One region of the Bradyrhizobium sp. LjRoot220 genome, then DNA from elsewhere that is predicted to be linked to it. Evidence: predicted binding sites of a transcription regulator. Region 1 holds the regulator's gene; each other region holds the start of a gene.
The links. The regulator HrcA, encoded in region 1, represses chaperone genes, less so after heat shock. The targets are predictions, from matches to a motif close to GTTAGCACTCNCNNNNNGNGAGTGCTAAC.

Region 1 (10,653 bases):
AAGACCGTCCGCACGCTGGCGCCGGGCGCCGCGCTGATCCTGGCCGATGGTGACGAAAAGAGCGGTTTCGAAACCGCGCCCTTCATGATCGTCGGCCTGGTCGGATCCGCGCCCGCGCAGCCCGACGACCGCGGACGTTTCTCCCAGCAGATGGCCACCACGATCCCCGGCGTGCGCGATGGGCGGATCACGATGTCCGAACCGGTCCGTATCGACGGCATGCCCGGATATGAGACCCGCATCGATGCCGTCAGTGGCAAGGACAATACGCCGGTGACCATCGTGCAATGGTTGCGGTTCGGCAGCCAGAATTCGCTGCGCATCATCGGCAGTTCGCCGCGCGACGGTTGGACCGGCGCATTCACGCGTTTCCGCGCCGTACGTGACGGGATTCGCCCGCGCTAAAGCGGCGCGCAGGCAACGCCGGCCCAGAATCTCATCTTCGTCGTCCCTGCGAACGCAGGGACCCATAGCCACCGAATGCAGTTGTCTTGGGATGGCGTTTGCCACGCTGGCTTATCGGTAGATCACGCGGTATGGGTCCCTGCGAACACGTTCGCAGGGACGACGGCGAGCTTTTCTTGATCAACTGGCCTGCAGCATGTGGCAGCGATTGTCTCGCTGCGCCAGGTATTGCGTGCCGCCGCCCGGTGCTGAAGATTCAGTCGCAGGCCGCCGCGTAAAGCTGCTTTACGCTCTGCCTGCGACCTGATTTGCTGGTGTTGACCTCTTTGACAGGGAGATGCACCATGTTCGAGCGCAGGCGAATTCTCACGGGCTTCGGCACGATTCTCGGCACGGCGGCAATGGCGAGCATTCTTCCAAAGACAGCGTCGGCCGCGTCGATCAAACCCGACAATGCATCGGCGTTGCTGGTGATCGACGTTCAGAACTGCTTCCTGCCGGGCGGCAGTCTTGCGGTGAAAGACGGCGATCAGGTCGTTCCCGTCATCAACCGCATCGCCAAGAGCTTTGCCAATGTCGTGCTGACGCAGGACTGGCACACACCAGGTCACATCTCGTTCGCGACGACGCATTCGGGCAAGAAGCCGTTCGAGACGATCGACCTGCCCTACGGCAAGCAGGTGCTGTGGCCCGATCACTGCGTGCAGGGCACCGAAGGCGCGGCGCTGTCAAAAGACCTCTCGATCGCGCATGCCGGCCTCGTCATCCGCAAGGGCTCCAGCAAGGACGTCGACAGCTATTCGGCCTTCACGGAAGCCGACGGCAAGACCACGACGGGGCTTGCCGCCTATTTGAAGGCACGCCAAGTGGAGCGCGTGTTCCTCGCCGGCCTCGCCACCGACTTTTGCGTGGCATGGAGCGCGCTCGATGCCCGCAAGGCCGGCTTTGAGACCTATGTCGTCGAAGACGCCTGCCGGGGCATCGACACCCAGGGCTCGCTGGCGAAAGCCTGGGCCGATATGAGCGCAGCCGGCGTCAAGCGCATCCAGTCCAGCGAGATCGCCATTTGAAGCGTCCTCTCGCGAGAGAGCAGCAATGTCGGATTTAGGCGCGCCGCTCGCGTTCGAGATGATCCGCCGTGCGCCCTCACAGCGCACGGCAGGCCTGATCGTCGGAATGACGGGCTACCGCGAGCATGCGCTTGGCCGGTTTTCGCAACGCGAAGCCGCGCATTTGATCGTACCGCTGATCATCAGCCTCGGCAGTCCGTTCCTGATCGCGCTGGGCCGGGAGCCCAACGCGGCCGACCGGCAGCCAAGCTTCGCCGCGGGCCTCTACGCCGGGCCGGTACATATCGAATCCGATGGCGGAGCCGAATGCGTGCAGGTGGATTTTACGCCGCTCGGCGCCTATCGCTTCTTTGGTGGTAACGTCGTCGACCTGGCCGCGCGCATGGTCGATATCGGCGACGTGCTCGGCCGCGTAGGCCGGCAACTGCGCGAGAGAATGGGCGCGACAGCTTGCTGGCAACGCCGCTTCGACCTGCTCGAGGACTTCATCGCCGGCCGCGCCAATCATCTGCCGTCACCGGAGATCGCCTTCGCCTATCGCCGGCTGGCGCTTACCGCCGGCGGTGCGCGGATCACGGCGCTGGCCGGTGAAATCGGTTGGAGCCGCAAACATCTGGTCGAACGCTTCCGATCCGAACTTGGCCTCGCACCCAAATCGGTCGCGCGCATGATGCGCTTTCACCGCGCCTGCCGGCTGGCGCGCAGCGGGTCAGCTCCCGGCTGGGCCGGGATTGCCGCCGACAGCGGCTATGCCGATCAGGCCCATCTGGTTCGCGAATTCACCGAACTGGCCGGGGAACCGCCAACGGTCTGGGCGCGGCGTCTGGCGCTGATCGACAGCCGGCTGACGCGCCCGAATGAAGCAATTTCGCACTGGTAACAAATCTTCAAGCCGACGCCGCGCTGGGTCCCCATAGTGACGCGGTGCAGCCGACAGCAGGAGTTTGACCATGACGAAGAGCAACGACGCGCAGCGCATCTACCCGACGATGCGCTGCCGGGATGCCGAGGCGATGATCCGCTGGTTGAAGGATGTGCTGGGTTTCACCGAGCATGTCGTTTACCGCACCGACGGCGTGGTACAGCACGCGCAACTGGCCTGCGGCGCGTCGCTGCTGATGCTCGGTCAGGCCCGCGACGATGAATACGGCAGATTAGTCGGCGACCTCAGCGGCCGCCGCACCGACGCGCTTTATGTCGCCGTCGGCGATCCCGATGCGTTGCACGTCAGGGTGAAGGCCTCAGGCGCCAAAATCGAAATGGAATTGCACAACACCGACTACGGCAGCCGCGATTTCGCCTGCCGGGATCCGGAAGGCAATCTCTGGAGCTTTGGCACCTACTGGCCGAAAGCGCATGAGAAGCCGATGGATGCGTAAGCCGAAGCGGTCGCGTCCGGCTCAGTCCGTGACGTCGGCGGCAGGCGCGGCTTTCGCGCCGCCCTTGGAGACGCCGACCAGCGCCGGGCGCAGCACGCGCTCGCCGATCGTGTAGCCGGCCTGCACCACCTGCACCACGGTGCCCGACGGCACCGACGTATCAGGGACTTCGTACATCGCCTGCTGGAAGTTCGGATTGAACTTCTCGCCGGACGGATCGAATTTCTTGACGCCGTTTTTCTCCAGCGTGTTGAGCAGCGACCGCTCGGTCAATTCGACGCCTTCGATGAACGCCTTCAGCGCCGGGTCGGCCGAGGCCTTCATTTCCTCCGGAACCGCGTCCAGCGCGCGCTGCAGATTGTCGGCGATGTCGAGAATGTCGCGCGCGAAGCCGGTGATGCCGTAGATGCGGGCATCCGCCACTTCACGGCTGGTGCGCTTGCGCAGGTTTTCCATCTCCGCCAGCGTGCGCAGCATCTTGTCACGCGCTTCAGCCGCTTCCTTCGTCAACGCCTCGACCGATCCCTCCTCGGGATCGTCGGGCATGATGTAGGGCTTTGAGACCACGGGCTCGCCGCTCTGGGCCGCCGCGTCGTCATCCGGCCGGTTGGGATCGGTCATAAGTCTGCCTTCTCAAAAGAACCGTCTGGTTAATTGGGGATTTGCTGCCCGGGATATCGTGCTTTAGCGAGCGAAAATCAAGCGTTCCATCGCCTTTTCGAGCGAAGCATGTTCCGGACTTGATCCGGGTGGATACCGGTTCGCGCCAGGAAAACGTCTCAAAAACAAGAGAGTTGGCGTTTCGCGCCGGATTAACCACCCAGCATGCGGCTGACGATCCGCGCGGCATAGTCCACCGTCGGAATCACCCTTGCATAGTTGAGCCGCGTCGGCCCGATCACGCCGAGCACCCCGACGATGCGGCCCGCCGCGTCGCTATAGGGCGCGATGATGGTGGAGGAACCCGACAGCGAGAACAGCTTGTTCTCCGATCCTATGAAGATCCGCACGCCCTCGGCGCGTTCGGCGCGGCCGAGCAAATCGATGACGCCGCGCTTGGTCTCGAGGTCGTCGAACAGCGACTTCACGCGCTCCAGATCTTCCAGCGCGTGCAGATCCTCGAGCAGATTGGCATGCCCGCGCACGATCAACTGGCGGTCGTCGCTTTCGCCGCCGGACCAGCTCGCGATGCCGGCCGCAATGATCTTCTGCGTCAGCTGATCGAGTTCGGCGCGGCTTTGCGTCAGCGCGGTTTCGAGTTCGAGGCGCGATTCCGCCAGCGTGCGGCCGCGAATCCGCGAATTGAGGAAATTGCTGGCTTCCGTCAGCGCCGATGAGGGAACGCCGGGCGGCAGGGTCAGCACGCGGTTTTCGACCTGGCCGTCCTCGCCGACCAGCACCACCAGCGCGCGTTCCGGCTCCAGCCGCACGAATTCGATGTGCTTCAGCCGCGAATTGGATTTGGCGGTCAGCACCACCGCGGCCGCGCGCGTCAAACCCGACAGCCGCGTCAGGGCTTCGCCGAGCGCCGCCTCGACCGATTGCGCGCGGCCGACGGAGGCAAGCTGGGTCTGGATCGACTGCCGTTCGTCCTCGGTGAGGTCGCCGACCTGCATCAGGGCGTCGACGAAGAAGCGTAAGCCCAGTTCGGTGGGCAGACGGCCGGCCGAGGTATGCGGCGCGTAGATCAGGCCGAGCCGTTCGAGGTCCGACATCACGTTGCGCACCGAGGCCGGCGACAGCGGCATCGCGATCAGGCGCGAGATGTTGCGCGAGCCGACCGGCTCGCCGGTTGCAAGATAGCTCTCGACGATTTGACGAAAAATGTCGCGCGAACGCTCGTTGAGCTGGGCCAGCCCGGCATTCGGCGCGATCAGGCCAATCGGATCGTGGTGGGCCACCAGTCACTCCCTCACTAGGCCTCTAATCTGTCTATCCGGAGGCCCGGTGACAAGCACGCATTACACCCCAAAGAGGTGGCCAAGGCCCTTGCCGCTGCCCGCTCCCCCTCCTACAAGCACCGCGAACGATCTTTGCCCTGATTTCCCGGAGGATTCCCCATGCGGCCAAGCCGCCGTGCGCCCGATGAGCTGCGCCCCGTGTCGCTGGAACGCGGCGTCGTCAAATACGCCGAAGGTTCCTGCATGGTGAAATTCGGCGATACCCATGTGCTGGTCACGGCCACGCTGGAGGAACGCCTGCCGCCATGGCTCAAGGGCCAGGGCCGCGGCTGGGTCACCGCCGAATACGGCATGCTGCCGCGCGCCACGCTGGAACGCACCCGCCGCGAGGCCGCGGCCGGCAAGCAGGGCGGCCGCACCGTCGAGATCCAGCGCCTGATCGGGCGCTCGTTGCGTGCGGCTGTCGACCTCGAAGCGCTCGGCGAGCGCCAGATCACGATCGATTGCGACGTGATCCAGGCCGATGGCGGCACCCGTACCGCCGCGATCACCGGCGCATGGGTGGCGCTGGCCGACTGCATCTCCTGGATGAAGAACCGCAACATGCTGAAAGCCAATGTGTTGCGCGACAATATCGCGGCGATCTCCTGCGGCATCTATCAGGGCACACCGGTGCTCGATCTCGACTACGCCGAGGATTCCGAGGCCGACACCGACGCCAATTTCGTGATGACCGGCGACGGCCGCATCATCGAGGTGCAGGGCACCGCCGAAAAGACGCCGTTCTCGGAAGGTGAGTTCCTGGCGCTGATGACGCTGGCGCGCAAGGGCGTCGCGCGCCTGGTGGACTTGCAAAAGATGGCCGTCGCGTAGTCTGATCCAGCATGCACCGTCGAATCACAGGCCGCCTCGTGATCGCGACCCACAATCCCGGCAAGCTTGCCGAGATGCGCGAATTGCTGGCGCCGCATGGCGTCGAGGCGATCTCTGCGGGCGAGCTCGGCCTCGATGAGCCCGAGGAGATCGGCGAGACGTTTCGGGCCAACGCCGCGATCAAGGCGATCGCGGCCGCGAAAGCCGCGCAACTCCCGGCGTTCGCAGATGATTCCGGCCTGGTCGTCGATGCGCTGGACGGTGCGCCCGGGATTTATTCGGCGCGCTGGGCCGGGCCGAACAAGGATTTCATGGCAGCGATGACGCGGGTCGAGCGCCTGCTGCAGGAGCGCGGCGCCACGACGCCGGACAAGCGCAAGGCGCATTTCGTCTCGGCATTATGCGTCGCCTGGCCCGACGGCCACCTCGAAGAGGTCGAGGCGCGGGTCGATGGAACTTTGGTGTGGCCGCCGCGCGGCACCGAGGGTTTCGGTTACGACCCGTCGTTCCTCCCCGATGGCCACGGCCGCACCTTCGGCGAGATGGCCAGCATCGAAAAACACGGCCTGCCGCCGCTGGGGCTCGGCCTTTCGCACCGCGCCCGCGCCTTCGTCAAACTGGCGGAGAACTGCCTTGGCTAGCTTTGAACACTCCCCGGGCAAAGCGGCTTTCGGCGTTTACGTGCACTGGCCGTTCTGCCTGTCGAAATGCCCGTATTGCGACTTCAACAGCCATGTCCGCCACGCCCCGATTGATGAAGCGCGGTTCGTCAGTGCCTTTGCGCGCGAGATCGAAACCTCCGCCGAGCGCGCGCCGGGACGGGAGGTCACCTCGATCTTTCTCGGCGGCGGCACGCCGTCGCTGATGGCGCCGCAGACCGTGGGCTCCATTCTCGATGCGATCGGCAAGCACTGGCGCGTCGCTGGCGATGTCGAAGTGACATTGGAGGCCAATCCGACCAGCGTCGAGGCGACGCGGTTTCGCGGCTATCGCGCGGCCGGCGTCAACCGGGTGTCGCTCGGCGTGCAGGCGCTGGATGACGTTTCATTGAAGGCGTTGGGCCGGCTGCACAGCGCGCGCGAAGCGCTCGATGCGGTGGCGATCGCGCGGCAATCGTTCGATCGTTACTCGTTCGACCTGATCTATGCCCGTCCCGACCAGACGCCGCAGATGTGGGCCGATGAATTGAAGCTGGCGATTTCGGAAGCCGCCGAACATCTGTCGCTCTATCAGCTCACCATCGAGGAGGGCACTCCGTTTTTCGGATTGCACGCGGCCGGAAAACTGAAGACGCCGGATGAGGCCGTCGCCCGCGCACTGTACGACGTGACGCAGGACGTCTGTGCCGCGCAGGGCCTTCCTTCTTACGAGATTTCCAACCACGCGCGGCCGGGCGCGGAGTGCAAACATAATCTCGTTTACTGGCGCGGCGAGGAATATGCCGGCATCGGTCCGGGCGCGCATGGCCGCCTCGATATCGATGGCGCGAGGCACGCAATCGCGACCGAAAAACGTCCCGAAGCCTGGCTGATGCGGGTCGAGGCCAACGGCCACGGCTTCATCACCGACGACGTCCTCAACTCCGAAGAGCGTGCCGACGAATTTTTGCTGATGGGATTGCGGCTTGCGGAAGGCATCGATCCCAAGCGCTACGCCGCGCTGTCGGGCCGGACGCTCGATCCCGGCCGGATCGCCGTGCTGCGCGAAGAAGGCGCGATTATTGTCGATGCCGACGGAAGGCTGCGGGTGACGCAGGCCGGTTTCCCCGTGCTCGACGCGGTGGTAGCGGATCTGGCGGCGTAGATTTATTTCAGCATGTCGTCCCTGCGAACGCAGGGACCCATACGCCGCGGCCTCTCATTCGGGCAAAATGGGAGATACCATCTTCTTCTATCAAATTCCGCCGGTGGTTATGGACCCCTGCGTTCGAAGGGACGACGATAAACCTAAGCGCCAAAACTCTTCGGCGAACCTGCAACCGGCGTGCTGCCGCCTTGCGCCACCTTCATGACGGCAAGCCCGCGTTCATTGGTGCCGTCGGAGCGGAACCTGAACAGCCCGTCGATGCCGGCAAAGCCGGACGGGTTGGCCAGCGTTTCCGCCGCGAAGCGCTGCGCGCCTTGCGTGCGCGACAATGCGGCGACCAGCGCCACCGCGTCATAGGCGAGCGTCGCGGTGCGTACCGGCTCGCCGCCATATTTGGTGCGGTAGCGGCCGGCGAAACTGCGAAACCCCGAAGGATCCGGTGCCGCATAGAGACCGCCCTGCAGCGCCGGGCTCGCAAACACGCGCGGATTGTCCCACAGGCCCGTGCCTAGCAACTGGATGTTGCGCAAATTCACGCCCGCCGCGGCAAGTGCGTCGGCCGTCGCCACCACCGAATCGCCGTCATCGGCGATGAACAGCGCATCGGCCTGGCCGAGCGACTGCGCCACGGTGCGCACCGCGGCCGAGCGATCGGCGCCATATTTCTCGAACGCGACGATGCGGCCCTTGCGTGCCGCGGCCTGCTTGAAGGCGGCTTCCACCACATTGCCATAGGCGTTGTCGGGCAGCAGCGCGGCGTAAGATTTCTTTCCGATGCCTGCCGAGTAATCGACGATGCGGTTGACGTCGGATTCGGGCAGGAAGCTCAGCAGATAAACGCCGCGTCCGGCCACGCTGGAATCGGTCGAGAACGCGATCACCGAGATGCCGCGCGTGCGGGTCTGCTGCGCGACCGCGGGAACCGACTGCGCAAACAGCGGGCCGAGGATGATTTCCGCGCCTTCGCTCAGCGCCTGCTGGGTTCCCTGGCTGGCGCCCTGCGGGCTGCCGCCATCGTCCTTGATCAGAAGCTGGATGTTGGGGTTCTGGAACTCGGCCAGCGCCATTTCGGCGGCGTTTTTCATCGACTGCGCGGCGACGCCGGCATTGCCGGCAGCCGAGAGCGGGAGGATCAGGCCGACCTTGACCTGCCCGGTGCCGACCGCAAGCGGCTGCTGCTGCGGGCCCGCGGGCCCGGCCTCGGGCTGCGGCGAGCCGAACGGGTTGGAAAACTGGCCAAAACTCTGCTGCACGCTGGAGCACGCGCCGAGCAGCGGCGCGCCGAGAATAAGGCCGACCGCCGTCCGCCGGGTTGCCCCTGACGGCTGAGGTTTGCGATTGAGCGGGCCCACCATCGTATCTCTTCTCTTGACCGACCGCGATCGGCCAGCTCCAACCGCCGGAATAAAGGCGGAAGGATTCAGGCATATTGTCGGCGAATAGTTAACCAAAACAAAAGGATTATGGCTACGCGGCCGCGTTGCCGGCTGCGGATTCCTGCCTCCTTGCCGTCGTGCTGAGCCAGCGTTCGCCTCCCCAACCCACCGCGCTGTGGCGCTGGCGCCAACACCCCTTTAGATTGGCATTATGCGCGCAAAAACCAGCTCCAACTACGGGTCTGAAGCCGAACCGGGTTCGGCAGCGAGGTCATTTTCGATCGGCGGCCATGTCCTGACCGCCCCAAAGCCGGTTCCCGGGCTCTATCTGGTGGCCACCCCGATCGGCCATCTCGGCGACATCACGCTGCGCGCGCTGGAAACCCTGGCCGGGGTCGACATCATCGCCTGCGAGGACACCCGCATCACCCGCCGCCTGACCGAACGCTACGCGATCACGGCGCAGCTCAAGCAATATCACGAGCACAACGCCGTGATGGCGCGGCCAAAGATCCTGGAAAAGCTGGCGCAGGGCGCCTCGATCGCGCTGGTTTCGGACGCCGGTACGCCTTTGATCTCCGATCCCGGCTTCAAGCTGGTGCGCGAGGTCTGCGCCGCCGGCCACGCCGTGATCGCGGTGCCGGGCGCCTCTTCGGTACTGACGGCGCTTTCGGTGGCCGCACTGCCGACCGACCGGTTTTTCTTCGAGGGGTTTTTGCCGGCCAGGCAGCAGGCCCGCCGTACGCGGCTGTCGGAACTTGCCCGGATCGATGCCACGCTTGTCATGTTCGAATCCGGCAACCGCATCGCGGACACGCTCGGCGATCTCGCCGGGATCATGGCGGAGCGCGACGCCGCGATCTGCCGCGAATTGACCAAACTGCACGAAGAGATTTCCCGCGCCCCGGTCGCCGAGTTGGCAAAGGCCGCCGATACGCTGGAGACGCGGGGCGAGTTCGTGCTGGTCGTCGGCCCGCCCCGGGCGGACGCCCGGGTCATGAGCGAGGCTGATCTCGACGACCTCTTGCGGTCATCGCTGGCGCGCGACAGCGTCAAGGATGCGGTCGCGCATGCCGTCGAATTGTCTGGCCGGCCGCGCCGCGAGGTCTATGCCCGCGCGCTCGAGCTTGCGAAAGAACTCAAGGCTGGAGCGGACGATGGCGAAGACTGACGGCGCCACGCCGCCCGACGCGCCCGCAAAACTCGCCGCGCCGGAGCGGGTCGCGGCGTTCCAGACCGGGCTCTCGGCCGAGACCCGCGCCGCCGCCTTCCTGATGGCCAAGGGCTACCGCATCCTCGCCAAACGTTTCAAAACCCCCTATGGCGAGATCGATATCGTCGCCAAAAAGCGCAATCTGATCGCCTTCATCGAGGTCAAGGCGCGGGCCCGCCTCGACGACGCCGCCTATGCGGTGACGCCGCGCCAGCAGGCGCGCATCATCGACGCCGCGCAGGGCTGGCTGATGGCGCATCCCGAGCATGCCGAATTCGAGCTGCGATTCGACGCCGTCCTGATTGCGCCGCGGCGTCTGCCACGCCATCTGTTAGCGGCATTCGACGCCAGCAGCTGATTTTGTCTGACGCGTTTTCTTGACGCGAACCGGTACCCACTTCGCTTGAAAACGCTATGATAAAGATCTCCCTCAAGAAAGCCGGACCCACCTCATGAAACTGAATGTCGCCGTCCAGATGGATCCCATCGCGCGTATCAACATCCGCGGCGATTCGACCTTTGCCCTGATGCTGGAAGCGCAAAAGCGCGGCCACGGACTTTCCTATTTCACACCGGATCAGCTCTCGCTGCGCGGCGAGGAGCTGGTGGCGCCGCTCCGGGTGGTGACCG
Region 2 (10,653 bases), on a different contig from region 1:
ATCGCGAAGTCCGCACCCGCTTTGCCGGCTGCAACGACAAGCTGCTGGCCGAGGCACATAACCGCTTCGGTGTCGTTGCGCCGTTCGGCGGCCCGACCTCGTCGGGCATGCTGACGCTGCACTGCCCGCCGTCGCAGCTTTACGCGCTCGGCAGCTTTCTGCGCGAGCACGGCGCCGACACGGTTTCGGTGGCTTCCCTCGACTACGTGCTCGACCGGGAAAACCCGCTGTTCGCCCGGCTCGAGGCGTTCTTGCGACAATAAGCCGGGCTTAGTCGGGCTTGTTTTCGTTCATCGTAGCGACAGCTAGTGACGAGTAACGTATGCTGTTGTCCATGATTTGGAACCTGATCGATGACGCTCGGCTCTGATGTTTCCGGCCTGTCCACCACCGCGGCGAGCGCCGCGGCGCAAGGATTGTCGATTGTCGTGCCGGTTTACAATGAAGCCGCCGGGCTGTCGTTGCTGCACGAGCGGCTGATCGGGCTCGCCAAAACCTTGCGGCAGCGCTACGGCCTCGCCTGCGAGGTCGTCTATGTCGACGACGGCAGCGCCGATGCCACGCTCAGCATCGCGCGCGGGCTGAAGGCCGACGCGCTCGACGTTCAGGTGGTGTCGCTGTCGCGCAATTTCGGCAAGGAGGCCGCCTTGATGGCGGGGCTCGACCATGCGCGGCGCCGCGCCGTGCTGTTCATGGACGGCGATGGCCAGCATCCGCCGACCCTGGTCGAGAAGCTGGTCAGCCACTGGATCGATGACGGCTACGACGTCGTCTATACGGCGAAAGCGCATCGCGACAATGAATCGTTCCTGCGGCGTCTGGCCGTGCACGGCTTCTACGCGCTGATCAATTATGGCGCGCGGCAAAAAATCCCCGAGGATGCCGGCGACTTCCGCTTGCTGTCGCCGCGCGCCGCGGCAGCGCTCAAGCAGCTGCCCGAGCGCAATCGTTTCTTCAAGGGTCTCGCGAGCTGGATCGGCTTCCGCCAGATCCGCGTCGACTATGAGCCGGCGCCGCGCGCGCACGGCGTCACCACTTTCAGCCCGGGCCGGCTGGTGGGCCTGTCGATCGAGGGGCTGACTTCGTTCTCGGTGGCGCCGTTGCGCTTTGCCAGTCTGCTCGGCGTCCTGCTGGCGACGATCGCGTTCCTGTTTGGCCTGACTATTCTTTGGGAAGTCTTGACCACCGGCAAGCAAGTCCCCGGCTATCCCTCGCTGGTGATCGGTCTGATGACGATCGGCGGCGTTCAGCTGATCATGATCGGTATCGTCGGCGAATATATCGGCAAGATCCTGTCGGAGCTGAAGGCGCGTCCGATCTATTTCGTCGCCGAGCATTCCGAGAAGCACGCGAATGGGGAAGCGGCCGCCGGCGCTCCCGAACGGCCCGCCTCCGAACGGACCGCCGCGGAATGAACGATAGCGCGCCGCCGCGCCGTATCTGGCTGTGCGCCGATGATTACGGGATCAGCGAGGGCGTCAATCGCGCCATTCGCGACCTGATCGGCCGAGGCCGGCTCAATGCGACATCGGTGATGGTGGTCGGCCCGGCGATCGGCCGCGCCGAAGTGAAGGCCCTGCAGGACGCCGCCGCCGCTAACCCGCGCTGCGCCATTGGCCTGCATGCGACGTTGACCGCACCGTTCCGTCCGCTGACGATGCATTTTCGACCAACCGACGGCGGCATGTTTCTGCCGTTGCCGGCGATGCTGCGATCAGGCCTGTTGCGGCGGCTTGATCCCGAGATGATCCATGGCGAATTGATCGATCAACTGGCGGCGTTCCAGGATTTGTTCGGCCGACCGCCGGATTTCGTCGACGGCCATCAGCATACGCAACTATTCCCGCAGGTCCGCGAGCCGTTTCTGCGCGCGGTGAAAGAGGCCGCGCCCGCCGCCTGGGTTCGCCAGGGCGGACGCGTTCAGCCGCTGGCGAAACGGCTCGGCACGCCCAAGGCACTGCTGCTCGATGTTCTCAGTTCGCGATTTCGCAAGCTCGCCGCCAAGGCCGGCATCCCGTTCAATCCGGCCTTTGCCGGCGCCTATGATTTTTCGAAGGCCCCGGATTTCGGCGTCCTGATGGGACAATTCCTCGATGGCATGCCGGACGGCGGGCTGGTGATGTGCCATCCCGGCTTTGTCGATGAAACGCTCGTCAGCCTCGATCCCCTGACTACGCAGCGCGAAACCGAGCACGCCTTTCTCGCCGGCGCGCAATTCCCGCCGCTGCTGGCAAGGAACAATGTTACACTGAATTGAGTTTGCTCAATAAACCGGCCGGTCGTTTTGTCGCATACAGAAATTTAATCTGCAGCCCCACTACTTGCGACACAAACCGGGTCCTACATCTGCCCCGCGCTTCGGCACTCGATGCGATGGAGAACGCCATGACACCGCAAGAACGCCAACTGATTGACGATCTTTTCGACCGGCTTGCCAAGCTGGAGAACGCCCCGCGCGATGCCGAAGCGATGTCCGCGATCATGCAGGGCCTGCGTAGTGCGCCCAATGCCGTCTACGCGCTGGTGCAGACCACGCTGGTGCAGGACGAGGCGCTGAAGCGGGCCAACGACCGCATCCAGCAACTGGAGGGCGGACACGCGGGCGAACAGAATCAGCCCGGCGGTTTCCTCGATTCGATGCGCGATGCGATCTTCGGGCAGAACCAGTCGTCGCAAGGTTCTGTACCCAACGTTCGCGCGCCCGGCATGGGCGGCCGCCCGGTTTGGAATAGCGGCCAGGTGATGCAGCAGACCCAAGGTCCAGGACAGGGCCAATACGGCCAGCCCGGCTACGGGCAGCCTGCCTATGGCCAACCGGCGCAGCAGCAGCCGCCGTTCGGCGGCGGTGGCGGTGGCTCGTTCCTCGGAACGGCCGCGGCGGCAGCCGCCGGCGTGGTCGGCGGATCGATGCTGCTCGGCAGCATCCGCTCGATGATGGGCGGCGGCGGCAACCAGCAGGCGGCCTTCGGCGGCGACACCGGTGGCCATCGCGGCAGTGTTGAAGACCGGCGGCCGGGCGGCAGCGATCAATCCGGCGGCGATCTGGCGCGGGAAGCCGGCGTCAACGACATCGGCTCGTCCGGAAGTTCGCGCACAGGTCTGTTGGACAACAACGAAGGCGGCGACAGTTCACGCAGCGGATACTTCGACAACGCGAACGACGACAATTATGACGACATGGATCATGATTCCGACGGCTTCGATGGTGACGGCGGCGGCGACGACTAAGCCTGAACAACGCGAGACCTACGGGACTGGCGGCAGGCCGAAGGCAGCAAACAAGCTGGGCCCAAGCGGCGGCACATAAACCGTCAGGGAAGCGATTCCGCCTTCAGCAGGTTCGATAACGTGCAGGGAGTGGGCTCGCCAGGCCGGATCCTGATGGGTGCGCGCGTAGACCCCGACCGCGGGCTGGGCGTTGGCCCCGATGGCCACCGTACGGAAGCCCGCAAAATTGGGCCAGACGTTCTCGAACAAACCCCGGATCGCCCGCCGTCCCTGATACCATTCCCGCCAAGGCGGCATGCGATAGGTGGCGTCTTCCCGCAGGAGTTCGATGAAGGCGTCGAGATCGGCAGCCTGCCAGGCCTGCATGTAACGTGCGAGCAGCAGGCCCTCTTCGGGATTGGGCTGCGATCGACGGATGGGACGTCCCTGAGGATAGCGCGCCGCGAGGGTTGCGCGAGCCCGCTGCAATGCGCTGTTGATCGAAGCCGTCGACGCACCCAGCAATCGCGCCGTCTCGACAGCCGGCCACCCCAGGACATCGGAAAGCAGCAGGGCGGCCCGCTGCTTGGGCGGCAGAAGCTGGATCGCAGCGACGAAGGCGAGTTGCACAGCTTCGCGGCTCTCATACTGCGCTTCGGGACCGGGGTCGCCGTCAACGAGGCCCGGAAGCTCCGCGTCCGGGTAAGGCTCCAGCCAGGTAAGCTCAGCCGCCGCCCCGCCTGTGGCCGGCCCATGGGAGGGTGGCCGTCCGGGCTGCTGGAGAATGCGATGCGCCCTTGATCTGGCCTTAAGTGCGTTGAGGCAATTGTTGGTGGCGATCGCGTAGAGCCAACCGCGAACCGAGCCTCGTCCGTCGAATTCCGACCTCCCGCGCCAAGCCCGGAGAAAGGTGTCCTGAACAAGGTCGTCCGCGTCGTGCAGCGAGCCCATCATCCGGTAACAATGGAGCTTGAGCTCCCGGCGGTGGGCCGACGCAAACTTCTCGAAGGCCAGCTGATCGAGGATCGGCTGGCCCTGCTGGCGTGCTGTCTCGAGAGGTGTTTGAGCGTCTGTCATGCGGGTTTTGTAGTTCTGAGTCTGGTTTGCATTACGCGCGCCTCAGGCGGCCGGCGCAAGTGCGCTCCCACTCATCACGAAGGCAATCCCTTCCAGTTTCCCTGTGGCGAGTGCGATCATCGCCCGTGCCACATCGACCGGCGTGTGCATGTCGGTCATGCCTGCGAGGAAGTCCGCGGGATGGATGCCCGTATAGGCCGCATAGCCGTCGAGGCCGGCCTCGCCCACGCCAGTGCCCTGCATCAAGCGGGTGGGTGCGAGCGCCATGAAACGCAGGCCCAGCCCAAGCCGATCCGATTCCTTCTGGCAATGACCGGCCAGGAACATCTGCGCGCGTTTTGCGGCCCCATAGCCGCCGGCGAACGGTGGCCCTCCGCTCCAGGCCGCGCCACTGGAGATCAGAACGATCCGGGTTTCCGGCTTGAGCGGACGTCGGAGCGCGGCTTTGCAAAACAGGAATGACGCCTTGACGTCCGTTTCCCAGTTTGCGGAGAACGCCTCCCAGCCCAGTTCATGGATGGGCGCGGAGGGGGCAAGAGCACCTGCGCTGATCACCAGAACGTCCGGCTTCATGGCGTCGAAAACCGCATCGGGCGCGGAGTCCTTCGTCGCATCGACCGCAAGGGTTTTCACGCCGGGCGTCTCATTGGAGAGCTGCGCCAAGGTTGCTGCTCCGCGCGCGACGGCAAGAACGGTCGCCTCCTCGCTGAAGGCGGCTTCGACGATTGAGCGGCCGACACCCCGGCTGCCTCCGACGACAACGACATTCTGACCTTGTAACAATCCCACGGGCCACCTCGCTATCAGGGCCGCTGGACCATCCAGACGCACCCATTATCCATTATCAAGACAGCGCAGGTGGGCAGAAATCATCGGTGCGGAATCAAAAAATCTTCTCAGGTGATCGGCAGAGCCCTGATCGGGCGCTCTTGCTTGGGCACCAGTCCGCGGGGCTGACCAGAATTCGACCGGCTGCGTGTCAACGGCACAAAAGGCAACGGTTCAGCCTCACCGGCGAGCGCACAAAAAAGCGGCCGCTCGATCGAGCGGCCATTTGTTTGCGGGTTTAAATTTAGATAACCACGACCCTGGCGCCGACGCCGACGCGGCCGTAGAGATCGATCACGTCTTCATTGCGCATGCGGATGCAGCCGGACGATACGTTGGTGCCGATGGTCCATGGCTCGTTGGAGCCGTGGATGCGGTAGAGCGTCGATCCCAGATACATCGCGCGCGCGCCGAGCGGATTTTGCGGACCGCCTTCCATGTGCCGCGGCAGGTCCGGACGACGGGCCAGCATTTCCGGCGGCGGCGTCCAGGCCGGCCATTCCTTCTTCGCCGAGATCGTCTTGACGCCGGACCAGGTGAAGCCGGGCCGGCCGACGCCGATACCGTAACGCAATGCCTTGCCGTCGCCCTGCACCAGGAACAGGAATTTGTTGGGCGTATCGACGACGATGGTGCCGGCGCTTTCCTTGCCGGCGTAGTCGACGAGCTGCTTGTTGTATTTCGGATCGAGCGGCCGCTGTGCCGGGTCGATCGCTTCTTCCTGCTGCTGGCGCATCGATTGTTGCGGATCCATCGGCGGCAGCACCCCGCGCCCTCCGCCATATCCGTAGCCCGGCTGGTAATCGGGTTGTTGCTGATAGGCCGGTTGTTGCTGATAACGGCCGCCCTGCGGCGGACCATCGCCGAACAGGAACTCAATGAAGCCGCCGCCCATTTGCGAACGTTCGGCGTAGGCGGTGCGCACCGGCGCAGGCCGCGCGGGCCGATTGGCGTAAATCACGGTGGGTTCGGCGAACGAGGAGGCGTCGATCGCAAAGGCGGAATCGGAGAAGCCAAGGCACGACACGCCCGCAAGGAGCGCGAGAGACATTTTTCTGAACATCGACGTACTCTGTACTGTTTCGTCACTGTTAGTGCTTGCCGACGCCCAAGCCGCGCCGTTGCACGTGGTCAATAAAGGGTCAAAACCACCTCGCTTTGGTAAACAGCAACGGCGTTTCGATTCACCACGTCGCCGATCGCGCGCTGATTTGTCCGGTAGCGTTTATTTTGGGTGAACGCCGGGCACGCATGGTTAATCCCTGGTGTGCGCGTTGCGGAATACTACGCCGCGATGCGTTCCCCTCGTGAACCTCACGTTAAATCGCATCTGCCTAAAACACATCACGGAGTGAAGGGGTGGGAATTCATCATGTCGGTTAGTCGCAAACGTTTTCGTATCGAACAGGCCATTTTGGGCGATGTGCCAATGCCGGCGTCCGCCGCTGCTGAAGGCGGTGACATCGGTCCGATGCACCGCGAGATCATGGCCGAGCTGCGCTCGCTCCGGGCCCAGATGGCCGCCGGCCCCGGCCGCTCCGCGGTGACCGAGTCCGCCGAGGCGTCGGTCGCACGCGAGGTTGCCGAAGCCCACACGCTTCTGGAAACCTACCGCGCCCAGATCGAGCAGTGCGAAAAGCTCAAGGTCGAACTCGATCTCATTCATGACGCCATCAACCGCACCAAGCGCGAAATCGCGACGCTGCACGGCAAGAGTTTTGACGGCGGCGAAATGGCCAAGGTCAATGGCGAACTCGGCGCCGTCGTCGGCGGCACTGAACAGGCCACGCAGCAGATTCTGGAAGCCACCGAAGCGATCGACCAGGCGGCGACCGCGCTGTCCAAGAACACCTCACCGGACCAGCAGAAGCTGCTCAGCGAGGAAATCCAGGAACGCGTCATCTCGATTTTCGAAGCCTGCAACTTCCAGGATCTCACCGGTCAGCGCATCAACAGGGTGATGACCACGATGAAGTTCATCGAAAACCACATCAACGTGATGATGGACATCTGGGGTGGCGTCGACGCGCTCCGTGCGCACGCGACCCCGATCGTCGATACCCGTGAAGGCGACGCCAAGCTGCTCAACGGCCCGAAATCCGACGGCGACGTCGGCCATGCCTCGCAGGACGACATCGACGCGCTGTTCGACTAGGATTGAGCGAGCCCGCCGCGGGCGCCATACCGAGAATGCGAAAACGCCGGCGCGAAGCCGGCGTTTTTTATTACGGATGAGGTTAAGGCTTTATCCGTTCAGGCGCGGGGCGCACAGCGGACGTAGACCATGTTGCCGTAACGGACCCCGGCATCCTTGTCGACGAAGCGGGTCACCAAAACACGGCCATCGAACGAGACGATTTCGCGGTCCTGCTCGCCCGGAGTCGGTCCGACCGGGCCGATGTAATTCTTGCCGCTCGGCGAGCCTTTGAGCCGCAACTCCTGCGGGGTCGCCTGGTCGGCCAGATGCATGACCACGCCCCCGGACGTGCCTGCGGTGATCACATAAGGCTGCCTGCACTGATCGCGCGCCATTTTTTCGGTGCGGGCGCGGTCGGTCGGGTTCTGGTAGGAGGCAAGACCCCAGCGGCCGACGATCTCATCGGAGCGGATGGTCGCCGGCATGTCGGGGGCTACGCCTGGCTCGGGCGGGGGCGCGGAACTTGACGACAGCGACGGCAGGCTCATGCTGCTGCAGGCCCCCAGGAATATCGTGAGCGCCGAGGCGATCGCCAGATTGGCAACCACGCGCGCATTACCGGACCCGATCATCGCATTCCCCCAAACAATTGTTGGCCGCACCCGTCCTGCAGCCAACCGTAAAACGCCTGCCGGAGCAATGACGTCCATCAAATTACGTCATCGCCCCGATTTGGTTTCTCAACGAGCATCCTATATTGGCCTCACCAAGGCCTTAACCTTTTTTGGGCCTTAACGCCCTTGCTTGACAGGATCGGCGCCAAGTCATATTCCCCCGGAATTAGCACTCAAATACGACGATTGCTAAGGCAAGGATTGCCAGAGAAATTTGGCCGTCCCGCCCGGGACGGTGTCGAATACCCGGTATTATCAGCCATTTTAATGGCAACCAGACGTGAAACCAAGCTTCCAAGAGGAAACCTGATGGCCAAATCCAAATTCCGTCCCCTGCATGACCGTGTCGTGGTCAAGCGTATCGACGCCGAAGAGAAGACCAAGGGCGGCATCATCATTCCGGACAGCGCCAAGGAAAAGCCCTCGCAGGGCGAAATCACCGCCGTCGGCCCGGGCGGCCGGGACGAAGCCGGCAAGCTGATCCCGATCGACCTCAAGGTCGGCGACCGCGTGCTGTTCGGCAAATGGTCGGGCACCGAGGTCAAGCTCGACGGCGAGGAGCTCCTGATCATGAAGGAATCCGACATCATGGGCGTGCTGGTTTAAGCATCCCAAACTGCCGCCGCACCTCCACTGTCATGCCCGGGCTTGACCCGGGCATCCATCCGCTTCGGAAGAGTCTTGCGTAGGCGATGGATTGCCGGGTCAAGCCCGGCAATGACGAGTTAACAACGCGGCAGGCGCCGCGCCCATCATTTCCAGGAGTAAATCCAATGGCTGCCAAAGACGTTAAATTCGCCGGAGACGCCCGCGATCGCATGCTGCGCGGCGTCGACATCCTCGCCAACGCCGTCAAGGTCACGCTCGGCCCGAAGGGCCGCAATGTCGTGATCGACAAGAGCTTCGGCGCCCCCCGCATCACCAAGGACGGCGTCACCGTCGCCAAGGAGATCGAACTCGAGGACAAGTTCGAGAACATGGGCGCGCAGATGCTGCGCGAGGTCGCCTCCAAGACCAACGACACCGCCGGTGACGGCACCACCACCGCGACCGTGCTCGCCCAGGCCATCGTGCGCGAAGGCGCCAAGTCGGTTGCGGCCGGCATGAACCCGATGGATCTGAAGCGCGGCATCGACATCGCGGTGACAGCCGTGGTCAAGGACATCCAGAAGCGCGCCAAGCCGGTCGCCTCCTCCGCCGAAGTCGCCCAGATCGGCACCATCTCGGCCAATGGCGATGCCGCCATCGGCAAGATGATCGCGCAGGCGATGCAGAAGGTCGGCAATGAAGGCGTCATCACCGTCGAGGAAAACAAGTCGCTCGAGACCGAAGTCGACATCGTCGAGGGCATGAAGTTCGACCGCGGCTATCTGTCGCCCTACTTCATCACCAATGCCGAGAAGATGACCGCCGAACTCGAGGACGTCTACGTGCTGCTGCACGAGAAGAAGCTCACCGGCCTGCAGGCGATGCTGCCGGTGCTCGAAGCCGTGGTGCAGTCCGGCCGTCCTCTTTTGATCATCGCCGAAGACGTCGAGGGCGAGGCGCTGGCCACGCTGGTGGTGAATCGCCTGCGCGGTGGACTGAAGGTTGCCGCCGTCAAGGCGCCCGGCTTTGGCGATCGCCGCAAGGCGATGATGGAGGACATCGCGATCCTGACCGGCGGTCAGCTGATCTCCGATGAACTCGGCATGAAGCTGGAAAGCGTCACCGTCAGCATGCTCGGCCGCGCCAAGAAGGTGGTGATCGACAAGGAGAACACCACCATCGTCAACGGCGCCGGCAAGAAGCCCGCGATCGAAGCCCGTGTCGGCCAGATCAAGGCGCAGATCGAGGAGACCACCTCGGACTACGACCGCGAGAAGCTGCAGGAGCGTCTGGCCAAGCTCGCCGGCGGCGTCGCGGTGATCCGCGTCGGCGGTGCGACCGAGATCGAGGTCAAGGAAAAGAAGGACCGCGTCGAGGACGCGCTCAACGCGACCCGGGCGGCCGTGCAGGAAGGCGTCGTGCCGGGCGGCGGCGTGGCGCTGCTGCGCGCCAAGAAGGCGGTCGGCCGCATCCAGCACGACAATTCCGACGTTCAGGCCGGTATCAACATCGTGCTGAAGGCGCTGGAAGCTCCGGTTCGCCAGATCTCGGAGAATGCCGGCGTCGAGGGCTCGATCGTGGTCGGCAGGATCCTCGAGAACAAGTCGGAGACCTTCGGCTTCGACGCCCAGACCGAGCAATATGTCGACATGGTCGACAAGGGCATCATCGACCCGGCCAAGGTGGTGCGCGCCGCCCTGCAGGACGCTTCCTCCGTCGCCGGCCTCCTGGTGACCACCGAAGCCATGGTCGCCGAACTGCCGAAGGAGCCGGCCCCGGCGATGCCCGGCGGTGGCGGCGGCATGGGTGGAATGGGCGGCATGGGCTTCTAACGCCCAGTCTTGCTGCCGACGGCAAAATTCGAAGGCCGCCTCCGGGCGGCCTTCTTTTTTTGGCGAAATGACCGGGAGGTTGTTACCTACGACGACGCTGATTCTCTGCCTTGAGGAATTCCCATGCGCGCACTCGTGCTCTGTCTGTTCGGTCTGGTGACGGCCTCCCCGGACCTCGCGCTCGCCCAGATGAAGCTCCCCTCCAAGGCGGCACCGGCGCCCGGCGGCACCGAGTTCAGGTACTTCACCGCGATCGACGGCTTGATGAACGGCAACGCCGACGTCGTCCTCAAGGAGACCCGCCAGGGCA
Region 3 (10,653 bases), on a different contig from region 1:
CAGTCGCGTGGCGTGACGTTGATCGGCGCCGATCTCGATGAAAGCCCGATGGCCTATCGACGGCTGCCCGAGGTCCTTGCCGAGCATGCCGGCTCGATCAAGGTCCAGCACACGCTGCGTCCGTTCGCGGTCGTCATGGCGGGCGAAAACGAATTCGATCCGTTCAAGGATTGAATGCCAAAATGGGACATCCGGCCATTGGCTGGATGTCCCATTAGCAGGGAACCCCCGCGTGTTTACGGGGTGATTTGCGCATAATTTCCAATGATTTGCGCATGCCTTAGATCTGCCCGCGTTTAATCTGCATTTAACTAAAACTCGCCTTAATGACGCTCCCGTGTCCTTGCGAGATGTTGCCCGGGATTTTTTCGGGCGCGGCATCAAGCGGGGCTAGTAGAGTTGGTCTGGACGCAAGGCGAATGAGTACGAGTACCGGTGCGTTTGGCCGTGCGGCCCATAACCGCAAGAAATCTTCCCGGAAGGTCATTCCTCAGCATTTTCTTGGCGGCGTCGCGATCGCAGCCGTGGTGCTGGGCTGCGCCTGGACCGTTCACAGCAATATTTTGGGCGCCAGCATCTATCCCTCGGTCAATAGCGCGGGGTTCGATGCGCCGGTCGCGAAGCACTCCGCCATTGTCGCGGCGCGTCCGGCGCGGCCCGCCTTCAATGAAGTGTTCGCGACGCTGCCTCAGTCGGCTCCGAAGATTTCCGCGCCCGCGACCGTCGCTCCTTCGATTATGTTTAACGAAAGGTTTGCAGCCGCGGCGCGGCAGGGCGAAGCACCGAGAGCCGTTGAAGCGACACAGATGGCTGAGGCCTCGGCGCCGGTTGAAGCGCTGAAGAAGATCGAAGCGCCCAAACTCGCGGAAGCGCCGAAGCCAAAGGAAGCCGCTCCGCAGCCGCCGACCCAGGTCGCGTTGAACGTTCCGGGTCCGGCGCCAAAGCAGGCTGAAGCCAAACCCGCCGCGAAAGAATCCGGGGCTTCCGTCCGCGATATGGCGCAACGTGCCAAGGCTGCGGTGATGTCGATTGCTTCCAATGAGAAGCAGAGCATGGTCGAAAAGCTTTGGGGCAAGCAGTCCTCGCAGGGATCGCTGTTGTCTTACGCGTCCGCCGACGCCAGCGTCACCGGAAGCATCCCCGACACCCTTTCGAAGAACCCGATGCTGGGCGGATCGCCGCCTTACGACAAGCAGACCGCGGTCTACGACATTGCGGCAAAAACGGTTTATCTGCCGGACGGCACCAGGCTGGAAGCGCATTCGGGCCTCGGCGCCAAGATGGATGACGTGCGCTACGCGCATGTGCGGATGCAGGGCGTGACGCCGCCGCATATTTATGAGCTGAAGCCGCGCGAGGCGCTGTTCCACGGCGTGCCCGCGCTGCGACTGACGCCGATCGGCGGGCAGGACAAGATCTTCAACCGCGACGGCCTCCTGGCGCATACCTACATGCTCGGCGCCCGCGGCGATTCCAACGGCTGCATCTCGTTCAAGGACTACTATGCGTTCCTCGACGCCTACCGCAATCGCGGCATCAGGCGGATCGCGGTGCTCGCGAAGGTTCAGTGACGGTATCACAGCTTGTCGTCCCGGCCTTGAGCCGGGACCCACCGCGTGATCTCTCGATGAAGCCTCGGTAGTAGAGACCTTTCGCAAAACTTCTCCCTGGGGTTATGGGTCCCGGCTCAAGGCCGGGACGACAGGGTGCTTGTTGTTGCACTGAGGTGTCCAAACGCACCTTCGCGGTCTCGCGACGCGTTGCGCCCGAGCTTTGCTAGAAACTTCCCGCCCTCTCCAAACAGAGGGCGCAGGGAAGACCGGGTGCGCGCTGCACCCGCGGTCCCGTGTGCGGGGGGTAGAAAACAAAATGCACACGAGCATACAGGGCAGCGGTGAACACCCGGCCTTCCCTGCGCAATGGCTTTACGGCTTATAACGAGCTCTCCCCGGAGAACGGCTCTTTTGCCTCCGTAGCGCCCTCGAAGCTATTGCCTCCAGGTGCATTGACGCCAGCACCGCGACGTCAGGACCACACGTCTTCGCCGTACGCTATCCGCCACGGTCGTCTCCGTGACTTCAGCGTCCACCGCAACCCGTCCAACGTCCGTGACGACGGCCGACGCCCTTCTGAGTAGGACGGGATGGCCAAGGGTATATCTCAATTTTCCATTCTGTAAAAGCGAAATATTTTTTATTTCAGGGCTTGACATGAGTTCTGAAAACACGAAGTGATTTGCCCGCGGGGCTGATTAATATTCATGGCGCGATGATTGCAATTTTTAATTGTGCTTCGAATGGCTGTGGCGGGGAAGTCACAGCTCCTCCGAAGCCTCAAAATCGCCCTTGCAACCGAAAGATGTTTCGTCTATTAGCCCGGTCCTTCGCTAGGCCATGGGTTCGGGCTCTCTGAGATCCCGACTGGCGCGGGCCGGTTTCCGGTTTTCGTGTTCCGCCGAACGAAGACGCAAGTTGTAGCTCATGGAGAGCGTCGGGGTGATACCCGAAGGCATCGGTTCGATTCCGGTCGCTTGCTCAACAGAAGGATAGCTCAGTGGTAGAGCAGATGACTGCTAATCATCATGACGCGGGTTCGAATCCCGTTCCAACGCTCCGGTTCAGCCTGAAAAACTGAATTCCCATTGAAGGGGACCGGACGCGCGCTTCAGTCGCAGTCCGGCCGCATTGCCGCAAGGCTCTTCGTCCGAACCCAGACACTGTACGAACGGCTCTGCGCCGCGGTGGATACCGCTTGCGCTGACGCCGGGAACACCGTTCGAACGCCCGACATGTGTCGGGCGATTGCGCGCGTGCGCCCGTCGTCATGCAAGCTCAAACCACGGCCCGCCGGACTTTCAGGAAGCGCCGTCCGGTCCTCCGTTCCTTCAAGATGAAACCAGCTTTCCGGCCATGGCCGGAACGCCAATGACGGAGGTGTGCCATGAACTGGCATTTCCTGATGACGCATGTGACGGTGAAGGATGGCGAGCGCGCGTTGCTGACGCGCAGCGGCAGGCTCGAGCGCGTGCTCGAACCCGGCCGGCATCGCCTGTTCGATCCGCGCAACGAACTGACGGCCGAGGTGTTCAAGGTGGTTCGCGCCGAATTTCCGGCGGAGCGTTACCTGGTGCTGAAGGCTGCGCGGCCCGATCTTGCGGCCGAGCTGTTCGAGGCGGTCGAGACCAAGGCGGATGAAGTCGCCATCGTCAACCTCGACGGCCGTCCGATGCAGCTGATGACGCCCTGGCAGGCACGCGTCTACTGGAAGGTCGCAACGTCAATCGATGTCGAACGCATCGACCTGACCGGCGACCCTCGTGTCAGCGCACATCACCTGGCGATGATCGATCGCAACCGTTCGGCGGTCGTCACCGAAGCAGTGGTCGAGAACCACGAAGCCGGTCTGCTCTATGTCGAGGGCCGGCTGACGGAACGGCTCGCGCCGGGCCGCCACGCGTTCTGGACCGTCGGCCGCAAGATCGAGGTCAAGCGCCTCGATCTGCGGCCCCAGGCGGTCGAGATCACCGCGCAGGAAATGCTGACCAGGGACCGCATCGCGCTGCGGGTAACCTTGACGGCGTTCCGCCGGATCGTCGATCCGGAGCGGGTCGTCGCCGCGGTGCCGGACGTGGATGCGTGGCTGTACCGCCTGGTGCAGTTCGCGATCCGCGAGGCGGTTGCCGGCCGCACGCTCGACGAGGTGCTGTCGGCAAAGGCAGCACTCGATGCGGAGCTTCGGGATTATGTCCGCGAACGTATCACGGACAGCGGTGTCGAGGTGACAGAGCTCGGCGTGAAGGACGTGATCCTTCCCGGCGAGATCCGCGAGCTGGTCAACAAGGTGGTGGAGGCGGAGCGGGTGGCGAAGGCCAATCTGATCCGCCGCCAGGAAGAGACCGCGGCGACGCGTTCGCTCCTGAACACCGCCAAGCTGATGGAAGAGAACCCGCTGCTGCTGCGGCTCAAGGAGCTGGAGTCGCTCGAGCGGCTGGTGGAGAAGGTCGGCCGCATCGACCTGCATGCGGGCGACGGGCAGGGTTTTGACGCCCTGCTCAACAAGCTGGTTCGCCTGAAGCCGGCGGAAAGCGCGTAACAGGAAGGGTCGCCCACGGGCGGCCCTTCGCCTGCGGGTCATTCGGCACGATGCCGTATTTCACCTTGAGATCACGAAGGTGCAGATCAGCAGGCCTCAGACCGCGCACCGGAGGAATGAGGCACTACCGCACGTATTGAAAGACAGGGCAGTCATAATCTATCCTCCGTCATTCCGGGACGCGCCGCTTGGCGCGGGCCCGGAATCCATACTCACGATCGTGGTTATGGATTCCGGGCTCGCGCTTCGCGCGCTCCGGAATGACGAGGGAGAAGCCTCCGATGTCATACTACGTCTATCTTCTCGCCAGCAAAAAGCACGGCACGCTCTATCTCGGCGTGACCAACGACATCGTGCGTCGAGTGTACGAGCACAAATCGAAGGTCGCGCCCGGCTTTACCACGCGTTACGATGTCGACAAGTTGGTGTGGTTTGAGATTTACGATGATGCGCCGACAGCCATCGCGCGTGAGAAAGACCTGAAGAAGTGGCGGCGTGACTGGAAAGTTCGTTTGATCGAGGAGCAGAATCCGGGGTGGGTTGATTTGTATCCGGGAATAGCGAGTTGAAGCCCCGGCGTCATTCCGTGGCGCGGAGCGTGCCCGGAAATCCCTAACCACGATCGGGCGTATGGATTCCGGGCCCGCGCCAAGCGGCGCGTCCCGGAATGACGATTGAGAGATTTCTGCCCGTCGAGAATCCCCCCAACAAAAACCCCGGCATCGCTGCCGGGGTTTTGCATTTCTTGACGTTCGCCTGGATGGCTGGACTTAGAAATCCATGCCGCCCATGCCGCCGCCGGGGGGCATGCCGCCCGCGCCGCCGCCGGCGTTCTTCTTCGGCAGTTCGGCGATCATGGCTTCGGTGGTGATCAGCAGAGCCGCAACTGACGCTGCGTTCTGGATCGCCGCACGAACCACCTTGGTCGGGTCGATGATGCCCTTGGAGACCAGGTTGCCGTATTCGCCGGTCTGCGAGTCGAAACCGTAGGCGTACTGATCCTTCTCGAGGATCTTGCCGACGATGACCGAGCCGTCTTCACCGGCGTTGATTGCGATCTGGCGGGCCGGCGCGGACAGCGCCTTGCGCACGATCTCGACGCCGGTCTTCTGGTCGTCGTTCGCCGTCTTGATGCGCTTGAGCTGCTCGGAGGCGCGCAGCAGGGCGACGCCGCCGCCCGGCACGATGCCTTCTTCAACCGCTGCACGGGTCGCATGCATCGCGTCATCCACGCGATCCTTGCGCTCCTTGACTTCAACTTCGGTCGCGCCGCCGACGCGGATCACCGCGACGCCGCCTGCAAGCTTGGCCAGACGCTCCTGCAGCTTCTCACGGTCGTAGTCCGAGGTGGTTTCCTCGATCTGCGCCTTGATCTGCTGAACGCGCGCTTCGATGTCGGCCTTCTTGCCGGCGCCGTTGACGATGGTGGTGTTTTCCTTGTCGATCATCACCTTCTTGGCGCGACCGAGCATCTGCAGCGTGACGTTCTCGAGCTTGATGCCGAGATCTTCCGAGATCGCCTGACCACCGGTCAGAACCGCGATGTCCTGCAGCATGGCCTTGCGGCGATCGCCGAAGCCCGGAGCCTTGACGGCCGCGACCTTGAGGCCACCACGCAGGCGGTTGACGACGAGGGTGGCGAGCGCTTCGCCTTCGACGTCTTCCGCGACGATGACCAGCGGCTTGCCGGTCTGCACCACGGCTTCGAGCAGCGGCAGCAGCTCGTTCAGCGAGGAGAGCTTCTTCTCGTTGATCAGGATGTAGGCGTCGTCCATTTCAACGCGCATCTTGTCGGCGTTGGTGACGAAGTAGGGCGAGATGTAGCCGCGGTCGAACTGCATACCTTCGACGACGTCCAGTTCGGTCTCGAGCGACTTGGCTTCTTCAACCGTGATGACGCCCTCGTTGCCGACCTTCTTCATGGCGTCGGCGAGGAACTTGCCGATTTCGGCGTCGCCGTTGGCGGAGATGGTACCGACCTGGGCGATTTCCTCGTTCGAGGTCACCTTCTTGGAGTTCTTGACGAGGTCGGCGACCACGGCTTCGACAGCCAGATCGATACCGCGCTTCAGATCCATCGGGTTCATGCCGGCGGCAACCGACTTGGCGCCTTCACGGACGATCGCAGCCGCGAGCACGGTTGCGGTGGTGGTGCCGTCGCCAGCCGCATCTGCGGACTTGGAAGCGACTTCGCGCACCATCTGCGCGCCCATGTTCTCGAACTTGTCTTCAAGTTCGATTTCCTTGGCGACGGTGACGCCGTCCTTGGTGATGCGGGGAGCGCCGAACGACTTGTCGAGCACGACGTTGCGGCCCTTGGGGCCGAGGGTGACCTTCACCGCGTTGGCGAGAATGTCGACGCCGCGCAGCATGCGGTCGCGGGCATCAACGCCGAATTTGACTTCTTTAGCTGACATATTTGATTTCCCTGAGTTGAACTTGGTGTCTCACCCTTGTCGGGGAGCGCCGCGCAGGCGCTCCTCAGGGGTGAGCGTGTGCGGGGTTGGCTTAGGCGGCCTTCTTCTTGGTCGCGGGAACGTCGGTGAGGACGCCCATGATGTCGCTTTCCTTCATGATCAGCAGCTCCTGGCCGTCGATCTTGACCTCGGTGCCCGACCACTTGCCGAACAGAACGCGGTCGCCGACCTTGAGGTCGATCGGGATCAGCTTGCCAGCCTCGTCACGGCCACCCGGGCCCACGGCGGTGATTTCGCCCTGGGAGGGCTTTTCCTTGGCACTGTCCGGAATGATGATGCCGCCAGCGGTCTTCTCTTCGGCGTCGATGCGCTTGACCACGACGCGGTCGTGAAGCGGACGGAATTTCATGCAGTCCTCCTAAGTTTTTGCAACTGTTGTCGAATTCTGGAATTTTGGCAGTCCGGGCAGGCGAGTGCCAGCCGGATGGTGCTGATCTAGGCCAGTCTTGTGCGGGGGACAAGGGCTTCTAGCAGAAAAATTGGCACTCAAATATGACGGCTGCCAATTTCATTCATCATGATTAATCAGGGTAAACAACCGCCGCCCCCGTATTAGCACATGCGGTAAGCTGCTGCTAACGCATGAATTTTCAACAGTTCATTAAACATTTAGGCTTGTGATGGGTTGGTATCGTGCGTCACATTTCTCTCATGTGAGCGCATCTCCGCCGGGGTGGCTCGGTGCGGCCACCACGTGAAATGCGCTTCCTATAATGGAGGTTGGCATGGTCTCGCGGGTTGGGGTTGTTTCCGACGATTTCCGGAAGCAGGTGCTGGGTTATGGTCTGACGACGGCGCAAATTCTGTATCGGCTGCCGGATCATCCCTCGCTCCTACAAACCTACGTCTGGCAGAATTACGATCTGTTTCCGAAATTTCCCGCGCTGAAGGACTTTCTGGCCTTCTGGCAGGAGAAGCTCGATGGCCCGCTTTATTCGGTCACCGTGGCGCATTCCAAGCTGATCAAGCCGGCTGAGCTTCGCGCCGTGGACGGCGTGTTCAGGCTGCATTGAGACGCGGGATTTGTAGGGTGGGTTAGGCGAAGCCGTAACCCACCATCTTCGGTCGTTGTGTCGCGGTGGGTTACGCCGGAGCCTGTCATCGGGCCGCGCTTTGCGCGGACCCGTTGGGCTAACCCACCCTACGAAATCGATTTTGTGCTAGCCTCCCGCCATCAAACAAACGGGAGGGTACCAATGGCCAAGCAAAAGGCGACATCAAAAGCCGTAGCCAAAACCGCGGTGAAGAAAAAATGGACCGGCCTTGGCAGCGCAGCCAAATCCTCGGCCCGCAAGACCATCAAGTCAAAAGGCCGTGTGGCCGCGGCCAAGCCCAAGACGACGGCCAAGGCAGCGAAGGCCGCAACCAAGGCGCGGCCGAAGCAGCGCATCGCCATCAGCCATCACCGCGAAGAGGATTTCAAAGCCGACGGTTTGCGCACCTACGCGCAATATCGCGATCTCGGCATTGCGGCGGCGACCCATGGCCTGGCACAGGCGCATGTGATCCGGTTGATCGGCCCCTGCAACCCCCAGGAAGTTTCAAAGCTGCATTACCACGACGTCGAATTCCAGATGGTCTACGTGCTCAAGGGCTGGGTGAAGACCTACATGGAAGGCCAGGGCGAGACCCTGATGAAGCAGGGCAGCGCCTGGACCCAGCCGCCGCGCATCAGGCATCTGATCATGGATTATTCCGACGACGTCGAATTGCTGGAAGTGATTTTGCCGGCGGAATTCAAGACGGTGGAATTGACGGCGTGAAACGCCGTCATTCCGGGGCGCGAAGCGAACCCGGAATCTCGAGATTCCGGGTCTGGTCCTTCGGACCATCCCGGAACGACGGCCTTCCTCACACCCGCTTCGTCTCCGGCATCACAAACGCGATCAGACAAAGCCCGACGCATGCAATGGCGGACAGGCCGAGGAAAGCCACGCTATGTCCGAGGTGGTCGCTGACATAGCCTGCCAGGACATTGCTGCAGGAAGCGCCGATTCCGGTCGCCGTTCCCACCACGCCCTGGGCGAGGTTGAAATGCCCGCTGCCGAAGGCGATATCGGCGACGATCAGCGGGACCAGGACGCCGAACACCGCGGCGGTGATGCCGTCGAATATCTGCACCGCCACCAGCGCGTAGGGATCGGTGACGGTTGCGAACAGCACGCCACGAATGGCGAGCGCACTAAAGCCGATCAGGAGCAGCGGCCGGCGCCCCCATTGCTGCGCCTTGCGGCCCACCGATGGCGAGGTCAGGGCCACGATCGCCTGCGGAATGATGATGCACGCCGCGATCAGCACCGGCGCCCACTGGCTCGAACGCGTCGTCACGATGCCCGCCATCAAGGGCAGCATCGCGGCATTGGCGAGCTGCAGCAGCAAGATGGCGCCGGCAAAGATCAGGAGCGGGCGCTGGCGCAGCAAATGCAGCACGCTGGTGGCTTCGGGGTCCGGCTTGGCGCGGACGATCGCGCCATGGGCCTGTTCCGGATCGATTTCGCGATCCCTGATCCGGGCCAGCGCCAGGATGGTGAAGATCACCAGAACGAAGGTGGCGAGAAAGACCGAGCGGCTGGACAGGAAATAGCCGCAGGCGCCCATCAGCGCGGCGGCAAAGCCGTTGCCGAGCGAGGCATATCTGGCATTGCGCCCGAGCCGTTCGCCGATCGCGGCCGGTCCGACCAGTCCAAGGCTGATCGCCGCGATCGCCGGGCCGAGCACGCAACTGGCCATCGCGTGCAGTGTCGCCGCCGCCGCGATCACCGGAAAGATCGGCCACGCCGCATAGGCCAGTGCTGCGATGCCGATCGCGGCGACCGCGAAACCGGCGACCAGACGTTCTCTCCGTGCAGCATCGATGATGGCGCCGCCTGGCATCTGGCCGAGCAGCCCGACGATGCCGCCGATCGACAGCACCAGACCGATCTCGACCTGGGTCCATTTCTGCGTCGTCAGATAGACCGCGACGAACGGACCAAAGCCGGTCTGAACGTCGGCAAGAAAGAAGATGAACCAGTCGAGGCCGCGCTGGCTTTGCGGCGAGGGGTGAGGTTCGGGCGATGTCGGCGGGGGCGGGGGCGGGGACGTGTCGCGCGCCTGCGCCTCACCGATTGACGGGGCGCGCCGCGCCTCATCGGTCATATCCGGGGGGCGTGAGTGCGAGCGCGCGAACAGTGGAATTCTCCTCCGCCGTCAATGGTCGAATTGCAGGGGTTGCAGGCTGCCGGAGGCACCGAGCACGACAATCTGCGTATCCTCCTTGTATTCGGGCGCGGCCTTGACCTGCTCGAGGTTCAGTTCGAGCGTGATGCTCTCCTTCTTGTTGGTGACCTGTCCGAAATGAAGCGCACTCCAGTCGACGACGATCTTGCGGCTGCCGACGCCGAGAAAGCCGCCGAAATCGATCACCGCGGCGCGCACGGTGCCGGACCGATCGACGATCACGTCGACGATGCGCCCCATGTTCTCGCCGGCCGTGCTGCGGACATCGCGTCCGAGGATCCCGCGGGCGTCCGCGGCCCGGATGACGGTGACGGAAGGCGGGGGCGCCGGCTCCTTCGGAGCATCCGGCGGGGTCTTCGCCGCCGGACCCGGCGCGGCAGGAGCCGGGCCCTTGTCCGGCTCCTGCGCGAGCGCCAGTGTGCCGAGCGATATCGCGCCCCACATCAGAACGGCTGCCGTGATCGTTTGCCCTGTACGCATGCGGTCTCCTGAAAGCTGTTCATGGTGGCGCGACGGCTGACGCGCCGGCCGCAGCCGGTTCGTCGGCATTTCCGTGGATACGACCGCCGTCAGCGCGACAGCACGATCGAGACCTGTATCCGGCCGCGCGTCCGCATCATTTCGAGCGATACATCGTCGCCGTGGCGGCGCAGGCGAAGGTCGACGCTGGAATCGCCGAGCCGCAGGTCGCGCAGCACCACTTCGTTCAGAAATTCCGGCAGACGCGGATTGCGCAGGCGGATTTCCCCGCCCTGCGCATCGAACTCCAGACCGAGGCAGGCTTCCAGCAGCGTGAACGGCGTCGCACTCGCCCACGCCTGCGGGGAGCACGCCACGGGATAAAGCGTCGGTCCGAACCGCCGCT

Region 2: ACSQ84_RS17850 (co-chaperone GroES) is a predicted target of HrcA. The motif match lies at 8,089-8,117, and genes of this name have one in related genera.
Region 3: ACSQ84_RS10425 (co-chaperone GroES) is a predicted target of HrcA. The motif match lies at 6,962-6,990, and genes of this name have one in related genera.

The regions. Positions count from the first base shown of each region.
Region 1 covers NZ_CAXUPS020000006.1:283,629-294,281, forward strand. The annotation lists gene ACSQ84_RS24695 (hypothetical protein) at 1-405, shown strand, start outside; gene pncA (bifunctional nicotinamidase/pyrazinamidase) at 750-1,475, shown strand; gene ACSQ84_RS24705 (helix-turn-helix domain-containing protein) at 1,501-2,355, shown strand; gene ACSQ84_RS24710 (VOC family protein) at 2,426-2,854, shown strand; gene grpE (nucleotide exchange factor GrpE) at 2,876-3,475, opposite strand; gene hrcA (heat-inducible transcriptional repressor HrcA) at 3,667-4,755, opposite strand; gene rph (ribonuclease PH) at 4,915-5,628, shown strand; gene rdgB (RdgB/HAM1 family non-canonical purine NTP pyrophosphatase) at 5,640-6,269, shown strand; gene hemW (radical SAM family heme chaperone HemW) at 6,262-7,431, shown strand; gene ACSQ84_RS24740 (penicillin-binding protein activator) at 7,575-8,789, opposite strand; gene rsmI (16S rRNA (cytidine(1402)-2'-O)-methyltransferase) at 9,022-9,981, shown strand; gene ACSQ84_RS24750 (YraN family protein) at 9,968-10,381, shown strand; gene gshB (glutathione synthase) at 10,476-10,653, shown strand, end outside.
Region 2 covers NZ_CAXUPS020000003.1:783,019-793,671, reverse strand. The annotation lists gene hisG (ATP phosphoribosyltransferase) at 1-263, shown strand, start outside; gene ACSQ84_RS17890 (glycosyltransferase family 2 protein) at 354-1,415, shown strand; gene ACSQ84_RS17885 (ChbG/HpnK family deacetylase) at 1,412-2,257, shown strand; gene ACSQ84_RS17880 (DUF2076 domain-containing protein) at 2,386-3,228, shown strand; gene ACSQ84_RS17875 (RNA polymerase subunit sigma-70) at 3,247-4,284, opposite strand; gene ACSQ84_RS17870 (SDR family NAD(P)-dependent oxidoreductase) at 4,327-5,073, opposite strand; gene ACSQ84_RS17865 (L,D-transpeptidase) at 5,357-6,175, opposite strand; gene ACSQ84_RS17860 (protein phosphatase CheZ) at 6,485-7,267, shown strand; gene ACSQ84_RS17855 (hypothetical protein) at 7,366-7,881, opposite strand; gene ACSQ84_RS17850 (co-chaperone GroES) at 8,233-8,529, shown strand; gene groL (chaperonin GroEL) at 8,697-10,343, shown strand; gene ACSQ84_RS17840 (hypothetical protein) at 10,467-10,653, shown strand, end outside.
Region 3 covers NZ_CAXUPS020000002.1:431,691-442,343, forward strand. The annotation lists gene ACSQ84_RS10390 (RtcB family protein) at 1-174, shown strand, start outside; gene ACSQ84_RS10395 (tlde1 domain-containing protein) at 420-1,571, shown strand; tRNA gene ACSQ84_RS10400 (tRNA-Ser) at 2,467-2,535, shown strand; tRNA gene ACSQ84_RS10405 (tRNA-Ser) at 2,544-2,607, shown strand; gene ACSQ84_RS10410 (slipin family protein) at 2,941-4,092, shown strand; gene ACSQ84_RS10415 (GIY-YIG nuclease family protein) at 4,374-4,661, shown strand; gene groL (chaperonin GroEL) at 4,863-6,509, opposite strand; gene ACSQ84_RS10425 (co-chaperone GroES) at 6,601-6,918, opposite strand; gene ACSQ84_RS10430 (usg protein) at 7,295-7,582, shown strand; gene ACSQ84_RS10435 (cupin domain-containing protein) at 7,766-8,332, shown strand; gene ACSQ84_RS10440 (MFS transporter) at 8,421-9,707, opposite strand; gene ACSQ84_RS10445 (PRC-barrel domain-containing protein) at 9,759-10,232, opposite strand; gene ACSQ84_RS10450 (amylo-alpha-1,6-glucosidase) at 10,358-10,653, opposite strand, start outside.